DNA from 4 places in the Yersinia aldovae 670-83 genome. Region 3 is predicted to be linked to each of the others. Evidence: predicted binding sites of a transcription regulator. Region 3 holds the regulator's gene; each other region holds the start of a gene.

Region 1 (2,208 bases), 1.3 Mb from region 3:
GTGTACCAGGTGTTATCTTTCGGTGCGGCTTGCGCTACTGTAGCGAAACCTGCCAGTGCCACTGCTAATGCGATAGCTGTCTTTTTCATTTTACGCCTCGTTATCATCCAAATAGGCAATGAGCTTTTAATAGCTAAGCCCTTGGTTAAAATTCTTCGTCAAGGTTTTAACGCTCCCGTTAATCACGCTGCCAGTATAATTTGGCATTTTAGAGCAACCTTGGCGATGTAAAGTCTACAACGTGGCGCGAAAGTTACAAGTGTGATGTGATAAACCGCCTGAAAAAAAAGCAGAATTATACATAATGTTTAACGATTTAGCGGTAAAAATGGTGGTTTTCTGTACCTTGTTTTTCATCGGAAGCCGCATTCCGACTCGCTTTATGGGGATTTAGCAGGACTAAGCCCTAAATATTGTAATTTTTCATGGGATAAATCCTAAATTTACTTAATGATACAAAGAAGAATGAATTTTTAACGTTGCGCACTGTCCTTGGTGCAGTTTTGTGTCATCTAACGGATGCATAATAAAGCCGTAAGCGTTGCCTAATTTTGCAGCTAAACGTAACCTAATGCGGTCATCTTCTGATAGCTCAGGCAGCCACCCTAACACCACACTATAATTTCCTGTCAGTAATGCTTTTTCCATCGCCTCAACGGTCGACAATGGATTGATTTGGCTTAGCTGTACGACTTTATTTATAGGCAAACCTGATTGCTGTAGCCACCGACGACATAATTTCTTATGGGGCGTCAGCCATAAAAGCCAGCGGGATTGTTTACCCAGTTGTTGCAGTAAAGGGAGCAGTAATTGGGCCACCGCTGGTTGGTTCTCGCTGTATACAAGTTCACTGATAAGACCGCTGTCCGCCGGTGCATCGACTCTTTCCGGTGAGTGGCTGGTAATAAGAGACTGATGATTAGCATGATAAGGTTTTAGTGATTGAGTACGCATTGTGAACCTCGCTTGCGGTGTGCTGTATGTATATACAGTAGTCACTGTTTAGGTGAAGATCAACTAAATTTTTACAAGACGCTTCGCATAATTGTGATGAAAATAGGTGTAAATCCATTTTGTGTTTGGCTCAGAATTCTATATTGCGTATTTTTTAATTAGTTGTTCCTCTTACACTTATGGTTAGTCGATAGGGATGTTGGATCAGATTTTTACTAAAGGAATAGTCATGAAGAATAATTCAGAAAAAAGGATCACTCAGGCGAAGATTCGTTTTGATTTTTTAGGTCAGATAACCGCACGCTCACAATTTGGCGGCTATGGTCTGTTGGTTAACGGCGTTATGTTTGCGGTAATTTCTGAGGGAGAAATGTATTTACGCGCTAATAATGAGGTAGAAAGCCTGTTTCGCGCCAGAGGGATGATTAACTTCGTCTATGCTAAACGCGGGGTGCCGGTGCTGCTGCGTTACTACTGGGTTGATCCAGCATTGTGGGGTGACGAGCTGACTTTAAACAGCTTTGTCAGGCAGGCTTATCAAGGGGCCAAGGCTGAACTTTTAAGTAAGAAAGGCCCAGTCGTTCGGCTGAAAGATTTACCGAACCTCAGTGCCAGCCTTGAGCGGCTATTGTGGAAAGTGGGGATTAAGAATGCGGCCGAATTAAGGCTTGAAGGTGCTAAACGTTGTTATCTGAAGTTGCGTGCGCTGAGGCATTCTCTTGGCATTAATGTCTTGTTAGCGTTGGCTGGGGCGATTAGCGGTTACCACTACGCAGCACTACCGGTAATGATTCGCAGTGAGCTGACCGAATGGTTTGAACAGCATTTTCGGCCAGCTAAAGACTAAAAATACGAAATATCCTAACGGGACAGAGAATATTTAGTCTGCCTGACTAATCTGTTTATTCAACTCGCTGAGTTCCGGTAATAGTTCAAGCAATAAGCCTATTTGTTGTAAAACCAGTTGGTCTTTGCTTTCCGGTTCTGGATTGCACTGCTGCAGCCGGGTGGATAAGCGTGATAATACGTGAGACATATTTTCACGGTCAGGCTGCTGTTGTTCAAGAGTTCCTTCGACATAACAAATGGCATCATTGAGTAAATTTAGTGTGATGGAATTGGTCAGTTTTTCGCGATGAGCTCCCAGAGCAGAGATATAGCTCAACATAGTGTGATTTAGACACAGTAAGCGGAATGCCGCCTCCTGAGTTTCTTTATCATTTTTGGGTTCTGCTGACATATTTGAAATAACTG
Region 2 (2,208 bases), 1.3 Mb from region 3:
GGATTTTAATTCTGGCACGTTCTACTGATTTAACTTCTTTTACTTTGACAATCGGCTGTGCATTTGCGAAAACATCTATGGAAGAAGAAATTATCTGCGCGCCATAATTTCAGATTTGGTATCAATGATACCAAACGAAAACCCTGGAATGTTTTCGCTTAATGCTGGATGGCATGTGGAGTAAATGCTCGAATAACCACAGGGGGGGATGTATCTGCGGTTGTTTGTTGTGATGTTTGTCTCTTCTTCTAACGCTAATAATCTTCGAGTGCCTCGCATACAGTTGGACAGACAAGGTGTGAGATAACAACGTGTTGATATATTTGCATAAAAAGGCTGCGGGTCGTTGTCTGCAACAGGTTCTGAAAGTATTTATCACTAAGAGCGTGTCGTGGACTTAAGGAAAATAAGAGAGACTAATAAGATGATAGATAATAAAAAACGCCCGGGGAAAGAGCTTGACCGTATAGATCGTAACATCCTGAATGAATTACAAAAGGATGGGCGCATCTCTAACGTTGAGCTTTCAAAACGAGTCGGGTTGTCACCAACACCATGCCTGGAACGTGTGCGCCGTTTAGAGCGACAGGGCTTCATTCATGGCTATACCGCGTTGCTAAATCCACAATATTTGGATGCGTCACTGCTGGTTATTGTTGAGATTACTCTGAATCGTGGCGCTCCGGACGTGTTTGAGCAATTTAATGCCGCTGTTAAAAATCTTGAGGAAATTCAAGAGTGTCACCTGGTTTCTGGCGATTTCGACTACTTGTTGAAAACCCGTGTACCGGATATGTCTGCGTACCGTACTTTACTCGGTGAAACCTTGCTTCGCCTGCCGGGTGTCAACGATACCCGTACCTATGTGGTTATGGAAGAAGTGAAGCAGAGTAACCGCTTGGTAATTAAAACGCGGTAAACAGGCAGGTGCAAAACCTGAGTAATTTGGTTACACTCCTGTTTATTCATACAGTTTCAACGCCGGGAGGGTTCTCGGCGTTGTCGCTCATACTAGTCAACAGGAACCTGGAGAGCCTTTCTTGAGCCAGGAATATACAGAAGATAAAGAAGTTACCTTGAAAAAACTTAGCAGCGGGCGACGTTTGCTTGAAGCCGTTTTGATTGTGGTGACGATTTTGGCAGCATACCTTATGGCTGCGCTGCTCAGTTTTAATCCGTCAGACCCAAGCTGGTCTCAGACGGCATGGCACGAACCTATCCACAATCTTGGTGGGGGTATTGGGGCGTGGATGGCTGATACGCTGTTTTTCACCTTTGGCGTCTTGGCATACGCGATCCCTCCTATTATGGTGATATTGTGCTGGGCTGCATTCCGTCAGCGTGACGCCAATGAACATGTGGACTATTTTGCGCTTTCATTGCGTCTAATTGGCACATTAGCCCTGATTTTGACCTCATGTGGTCTTGCCGCGCTCAACCTCGACGATCTCTATTATTTTGCCTCTGGTGGCGTGATTGGCAGCTTGTTCAGCAACGCCATGTTGCCGTGGTTTAATGGTGTGGGAGCAACCCTGACTTTGCTCTGTATCTGGGCGGTTGGTCTGACGCTATTTACCGGTTGGTCATGGTTGGTCATTGCGGAGAAGATAGGAGGCGTGGTTCTCGGTTCCGTGACATTTATGACTAATCGCTCACGTCGTAAAGAACGTTATGACGATGAGGATGATGACTATCGTGTTGGTGACATTGAGAGTGAAGAGTCAGCGCCGGGTATTACTGCAAATAAAGCTGTCGCGGCGGTCACACTTGCTGCATCAACGGCTCATGCCGATGACGACGTGTTGTTCTCAGCGCCACCGGCAACAGAAATGGCTACCGATGGCATTGAACAGAGTCCATCATTGACTGCTAACACAGAAGATAATTACGACCCATTATTGAGCAGTTTGCGTGCTACAGATGATGATAATCAGGCCGCGTTATCTTCTGCACCTGCGGCTATGCCAGCACAACCGGTAATCAGTCACAGTGCAGCACCGATGACGGCTAACACATCGGTAACGCCACCGTTATATTCGTTTGAAATTCCGCAAGATACGCCGTCACCAGGTCAGACGCGTGCCGCTACACTGGAACGGCCTGAACCGCAAATGGGGAGTTGGGATACACCACCATCCACAGCCAACCATTCACCGTTCGATTTTTCTGCTGCACAGCGCCATAGTGATCAGGTTGATAATACCTCGT
Region 3 (2,208 bases):
CGTCGCAAGGATACCAGAAACTGGTTTTGAGATCTGTGGTGATGAGACAACATAAAATGGCAAAAATCATCATTAACTTAAGATAAAGGCAATAAAACATGGCGAATCAATCAACAGGATTAACCCGAATCTATAAAGCGGCCGGTTATTCTGTTAAAGGGTTAATGGCAGCCTGGAAAAACGAAGCCGCCTTTCGTCAGGAAATCGTCACCGCTATTGCTGCCATCATACTGGCTTTCTGGCTAGATGTGAGTGCCATAGCGCGTATCTTACTTATTTCCAGCGTGATCTTAGTTATCATTATAGAGGTAATAAACAGTGCTATCGAGGCTATCGTCGATCGTATTGGTAGTGAGTTTCACGAACTTTCTGGCCGGGCAAAAGATATGGGGTCAGCCGCAGTGTTTTTAGCGATTGGATTAGCACTATTTGTATGGATAACGGTACTTTGGCAGCATATTGGTCAATAAAGGCTCGAACAGTGCTGTCGATGTAAACAGTGATTAATCCCTGTTTTTATTCACTCTTTGGTTCCCAATGCTCGCTTACCTGTATATACTCACAGCAAGACTGTATAAACAAACAGGGGGCGGAATGAAAGCACTAACTACCAGACAGCAAGAGGTTTATGACCTGGTTCGCGATCACTTAGCGCAAACCGGTATGCCACCGACCCGTGCCGAAATCGCGCAGCGTCTGGGGTTTCGCTCTCCAAATGCCGCGGAAGAACATTTAAAAGCACTGGCCCGTAAAGGCGTGATCGAGATTGTTTCCGGCGCTTCCCGTGGCATTCGTTTACTGATGGAAGAAGAAGACGGTTTGCCGTTGATTGGCCGAGTTGCCGCAGGTGAGCCATTGCTTGCACAGCAGCATATCGAAGGCCACTACAAAGTAGACCCTTCCATGTTTAAACCGAGCGCAGATTTTCTGCTGCGGGTAAACGGAATGTCGATGAGAGATATCGGTATTCTGGATGGCGACTTGCTAGCGGTACATAAAACGCAAGATGTGCGTAATGGGCAAGTGGTTGTCGCACGAATTGATGATGAAGTGACGGTCAAACGCTTGAAGAAACAGGGTAATATCGTACAACTTCTGCCAGAAAATAGTGAGTTCCAGCCGATTGTTGTCGATCTGCGTGAACAAAGCTTCACTATTGAAGGATTGGCCGTTGGTGTCATCCGTAATGGCGACTGGATCTGATATAAGCGTTTATTTAGGGTATAAATTAATCGGCTTTCTTATTTTCATGAATGTTTTAATTAAATAATACCTTCTTGTTAGTGTGATAATATATAATTGACAATGAAGTGAGTGAATATATTTTAATATAATCCATTCTAACTGTCTGATTTATATCGCTATAGACACATGGATGTGTCTTATCCTGAAGAATGCTACCCACACTCTATTTATATATCAGTATTTACGTCTATTGCACTGGGGTAAATCTGTTTGTATTGCTCAAAGCTGTCTAATACTGCCGCCTTTTAGCGACAGTGTGATCTTTATCGCCAGGTATCTACTTCTTTCTCGTCACAATTGAGTGGTCGTGATCACAGTGATCATGGCTTTCACATGCTTCAACTACCCCACATTCCGCACATAAACCGTGTGCCTCTACTACGCTGTGACGCAGTGCAAAACCTGATTGCTTTGCCAATTGCGCCAAGGCCTCTTCAATCCCGACGGTAGTGCGCTCGGTCACTATCTTGCAGCGGTCACAGATAAATAGCGCTGAAGTATGAGTCGGCTCTTCAAAATGATGGCATAACACATAGCTATTAGCTGACTCGACGCGATGAATAAACCCTTGATCCAACAGAAAGTCCAATGCGCGATAAACTGTAGGCGGTTTGGCTTGCGGCTCAGAAACTCGTAGCAGATCCAGTAAATCATAAGCGCTGATAGCACCGGGCTGCTGGGCCATCAAACGTAATACCTCTAGACGTTGCGGGGTCAACCGGACGTTTCGTTGTAGGCATAGGCTTTCAGCCTTAGCGAGCAGCGTTTCCTCATTGATCGGTTTCATGATTGTAATCTCGCAACGTAGTCATCAATAGATTCTACCATGTTTGCGCGAGACGTCATATTGACAGGTGTTTGAATTGAGCAATGTTTTTCATCTCACAAAAATATCTCACAGCATATTCTCATACAGTGATCTCATCGAGCATTAGGAATAAGTTGTATTATATTACAGATTTA
Region 4 (2,208 bases), 1.9 Mb from region 3:
GTGCAATTCACCTGCAAAATAGCGCTGGATGCTGTCACTTAGCCCCCCTGGATTACGGCTTTCAGCTAAGGTAAACGCGTTCGCACCATAGTGGTTGCGTAGTAACTTCATCAGGCGTTCATAATGGTCGGTCCAATCAATGGCACGGAGCCGGTTTTCTTCATCAGCAATCAGCAGCAACTCACCGAGTGGCGTCGCCATTTTATCAATCAAAAACGTTTCCATAAGTCTCCGATATGGTGTGGCTCAGGGCAGCTTATGCGCAATTATCACATGAAATAGGGCATCAGCAGATGACAATTTAGAGAGTTCTGCAAAAGTTTGTCGCAATAAATGATGCGCTTTGCTCCAATGACGTTGTCAGACTCATGACCAGCAGCAATTAATTGGATATTATCGATTGTAAAAGTCATTTTATTCAGCGCACAACATTAAGGTGATCATCACATGGAATCGAAACCGGCGCGCATTCTGATCAGTGCCTGCTTGATGGGCAAACCCGTGCGTTATAACGCCACCGCGTTGTCAGTCAGTGACGAAATTATCCAGCGCTGGCAAACTGAGGGGCGGTTGGTGCTTGTTTGTCCTGAGTTGTCCGCAGGGATGCCGGTTCCACGCCCGGCGGCGGAAATTCAACAAGGCCAGGGTGAGGCCGTGTTACAAGGGCAGGCTCGCGTGATTGAGCAATGGGGGAACGACGTGAGTCGCGAGTTCCTGCAAGGCGCTTATCAGACATTGGAATTAGCACAAAAGCACCATTGTGCCGTGGCGATTTTGACCGAAGGCAGCCCATCGTGTGGCAGTAGCCGTATCTATGACGGTAATTTCAGTGGGTCGCAACGGGCAGGTCAGGGCGTGACGACGGCATTACTGCGACGACATGGCATCACGGTGTTCAGTCATCATCAGCTCCAACAGGCAGACGATTTTTTGCGAAACGCCTCACATAACCCGCTCAATAATTAACCGAATGTCATAAAATACCGCTATACTGTATAAATAAACAGTATCACCACAAGGTCGCATTTTTGGTCATTTTATTTTGTTGAAACCATTAAGTCGAGGTAGCGATATGACATTCAAAATAGTAGAAAAACACCCACTGCAAATAGTAGGGATTCGTGTCGTTGGCCCTTATCACGAAACTATCCCTCAAGGTTTTAAACAGCTCTCAACACTCTATACCCAACACCAAATCCCCGCCAAAGATTGGCTGGCTCTCTATTGGGATAACCCTGAGGTCAATCCGCCGGCAGCGTTGCGTGCTGATGTTTCACTTTCTGTTGCCGCCGATTATGTTTTGCCGCCTGAACTGAGTGATCAACTGCAACAGCAAGTTATTCCTGCTGGCATGTATGCGGTTTATCATGCTCGAGTCACCGATGATGATTACGCCAAAGCGTGGAGCGAATTGTACAACCTGCATCTGCCACAGAGCGGTTATCGCCCTGCAAAAGGGGCTTGCTATGAGGTTTACCTCAATGACGGCATCACTGATGGCTATTTTGATATCGATATTTATCAGTCTGTAGAAAAAGCAGAATAAGTTGGGTGTAAATTAGTTTGGTATAAATTAATTGAGGGCAGCCGTTCCAGCGAGTTCGGCTGCTACGTTTTGAGTGATTCAGTGATTCAGTGATGAGTTGATGAGGTAATGGATTGCGCAATAATTAAGGCTAACTGTCATAAAAACGTCATTGGTATGTTCTAGTATCCGTTGTAACCCATTAATACAAATTGTATTACTGTTTTACAACAAGGAATTATATCGATGCAGAACCGCGTATCCACTCTGTCAGGCATAGCGCTATCTACTCTGTTATTGTCCAGCGCTCTGTTTACTCCCAATGCCATTGCTGCCGCCACCGGGTTATATGACCGTGCCGCTCAAGGCGATGTTACCCAGTTTGGCGGCGCACGCCGTTTGACCGGGGACCAGACTCAGGCACTTCGTGATTCGTTGTCCAACAAAACGGTAAAAAATATCATTTTGCTGATTGGTGATGGCATGGGTGATTCAGAGATAACCTCGGCTCGTAACTATGCAATGGGTGCCGGTGGTTTCTTTAAAGGAATTGATGCGTTGCCGCTGACAGGGCAATACACCCACTATTCGTTAGATAAGAAAACGCAGAAACCGGATTACGTGACAGATTCTGCGGCCTCTGCCACCGCATGGTCATCCGGTGTGAAAACCTACAATGGTGC

What was found. Region 3 encodes LexA, which represses DNA repair genes until DNA is damaged. Its sites were predicted from a motif close to TNCTGTATGTACATACAGNA; they were not measured.
Positions count from the first base shown of each region.
Region 1: a site for LexA is predicted at 975-994, ahead of sulA (SOS-induced cell division inhibitor SulA). Genes of this name have one in related genera too.
Region 2: a site for LexA is predicted at 956-975, ahead of AT01_RS04855 (DNA translocase FtsK 4TM domain-containing protein). Genes of this name have one in related genera too.
Region 4: a site for LexA is predicted at 990-1,009, ahead of sbmC (DNA gyrase inhibitor SbmC). Genes of this name have one in related genera too.

Region 1 covers NZ_CP009781.1:970,178-972,385, reverse strand. Annotated here, with positions in the region: gene ompA (porin OmpA) at 1-89, opposite strand, end outside; gene sulA (SOS-induced cell division inhibitor SulA) at 448-954, opposite strand; gene AT01_RS04600 (TfoX/Sxy family DNA transformation protein) at 1,184-1,801, shown strand; gene yccS (YccS family putative transporter) at 1,835-2,208, opposite strand, start outside.
Region 2 covers NZ_CP009781.1:1,043,475-1,045,682, reverse strand. Annotated here, with positions in the region: gene lrp (leucine-responsive transcriptional regulator Lrp) at 425-919, shown strand; gene AT01_RS04855 (DNA translocase FtsK 4TM domain-containing protein) at 1,041-2,208, shown strand, end outside.
Region 3 covers NZ_CP009781.1:2,297,486-2,299,693, reverse strand. Annotated here, with positions in the region: gene AT01_RS10490 (diacylglycerol kinase) at 99-470, shown strand; gene lexA (transcriptional repressor LexA) at 595-1,203, shown strand; gene zur (zinc uptake transcriptional repressor Zur) at 1,523-2,032, opposite strand.
Region 4 covers NZ_CP009781.1:409,258-411,465, forward strand. Annotated here, with positions in the region: gene ogt (methylated-DNA--[protein]-cysteine S-methyltransferase) at 1-225, opposite strand, end outside; gene AT01_RS01950 (DUF523 domain-containing protein) at 448-966, shown strand; gene sbmC (DNA gyrase inhibitor SbmC) at 1,073-1,546, shown strand; gene phoA (alkaline phosphatase) at 1,772-2,208, shown strand, end outside.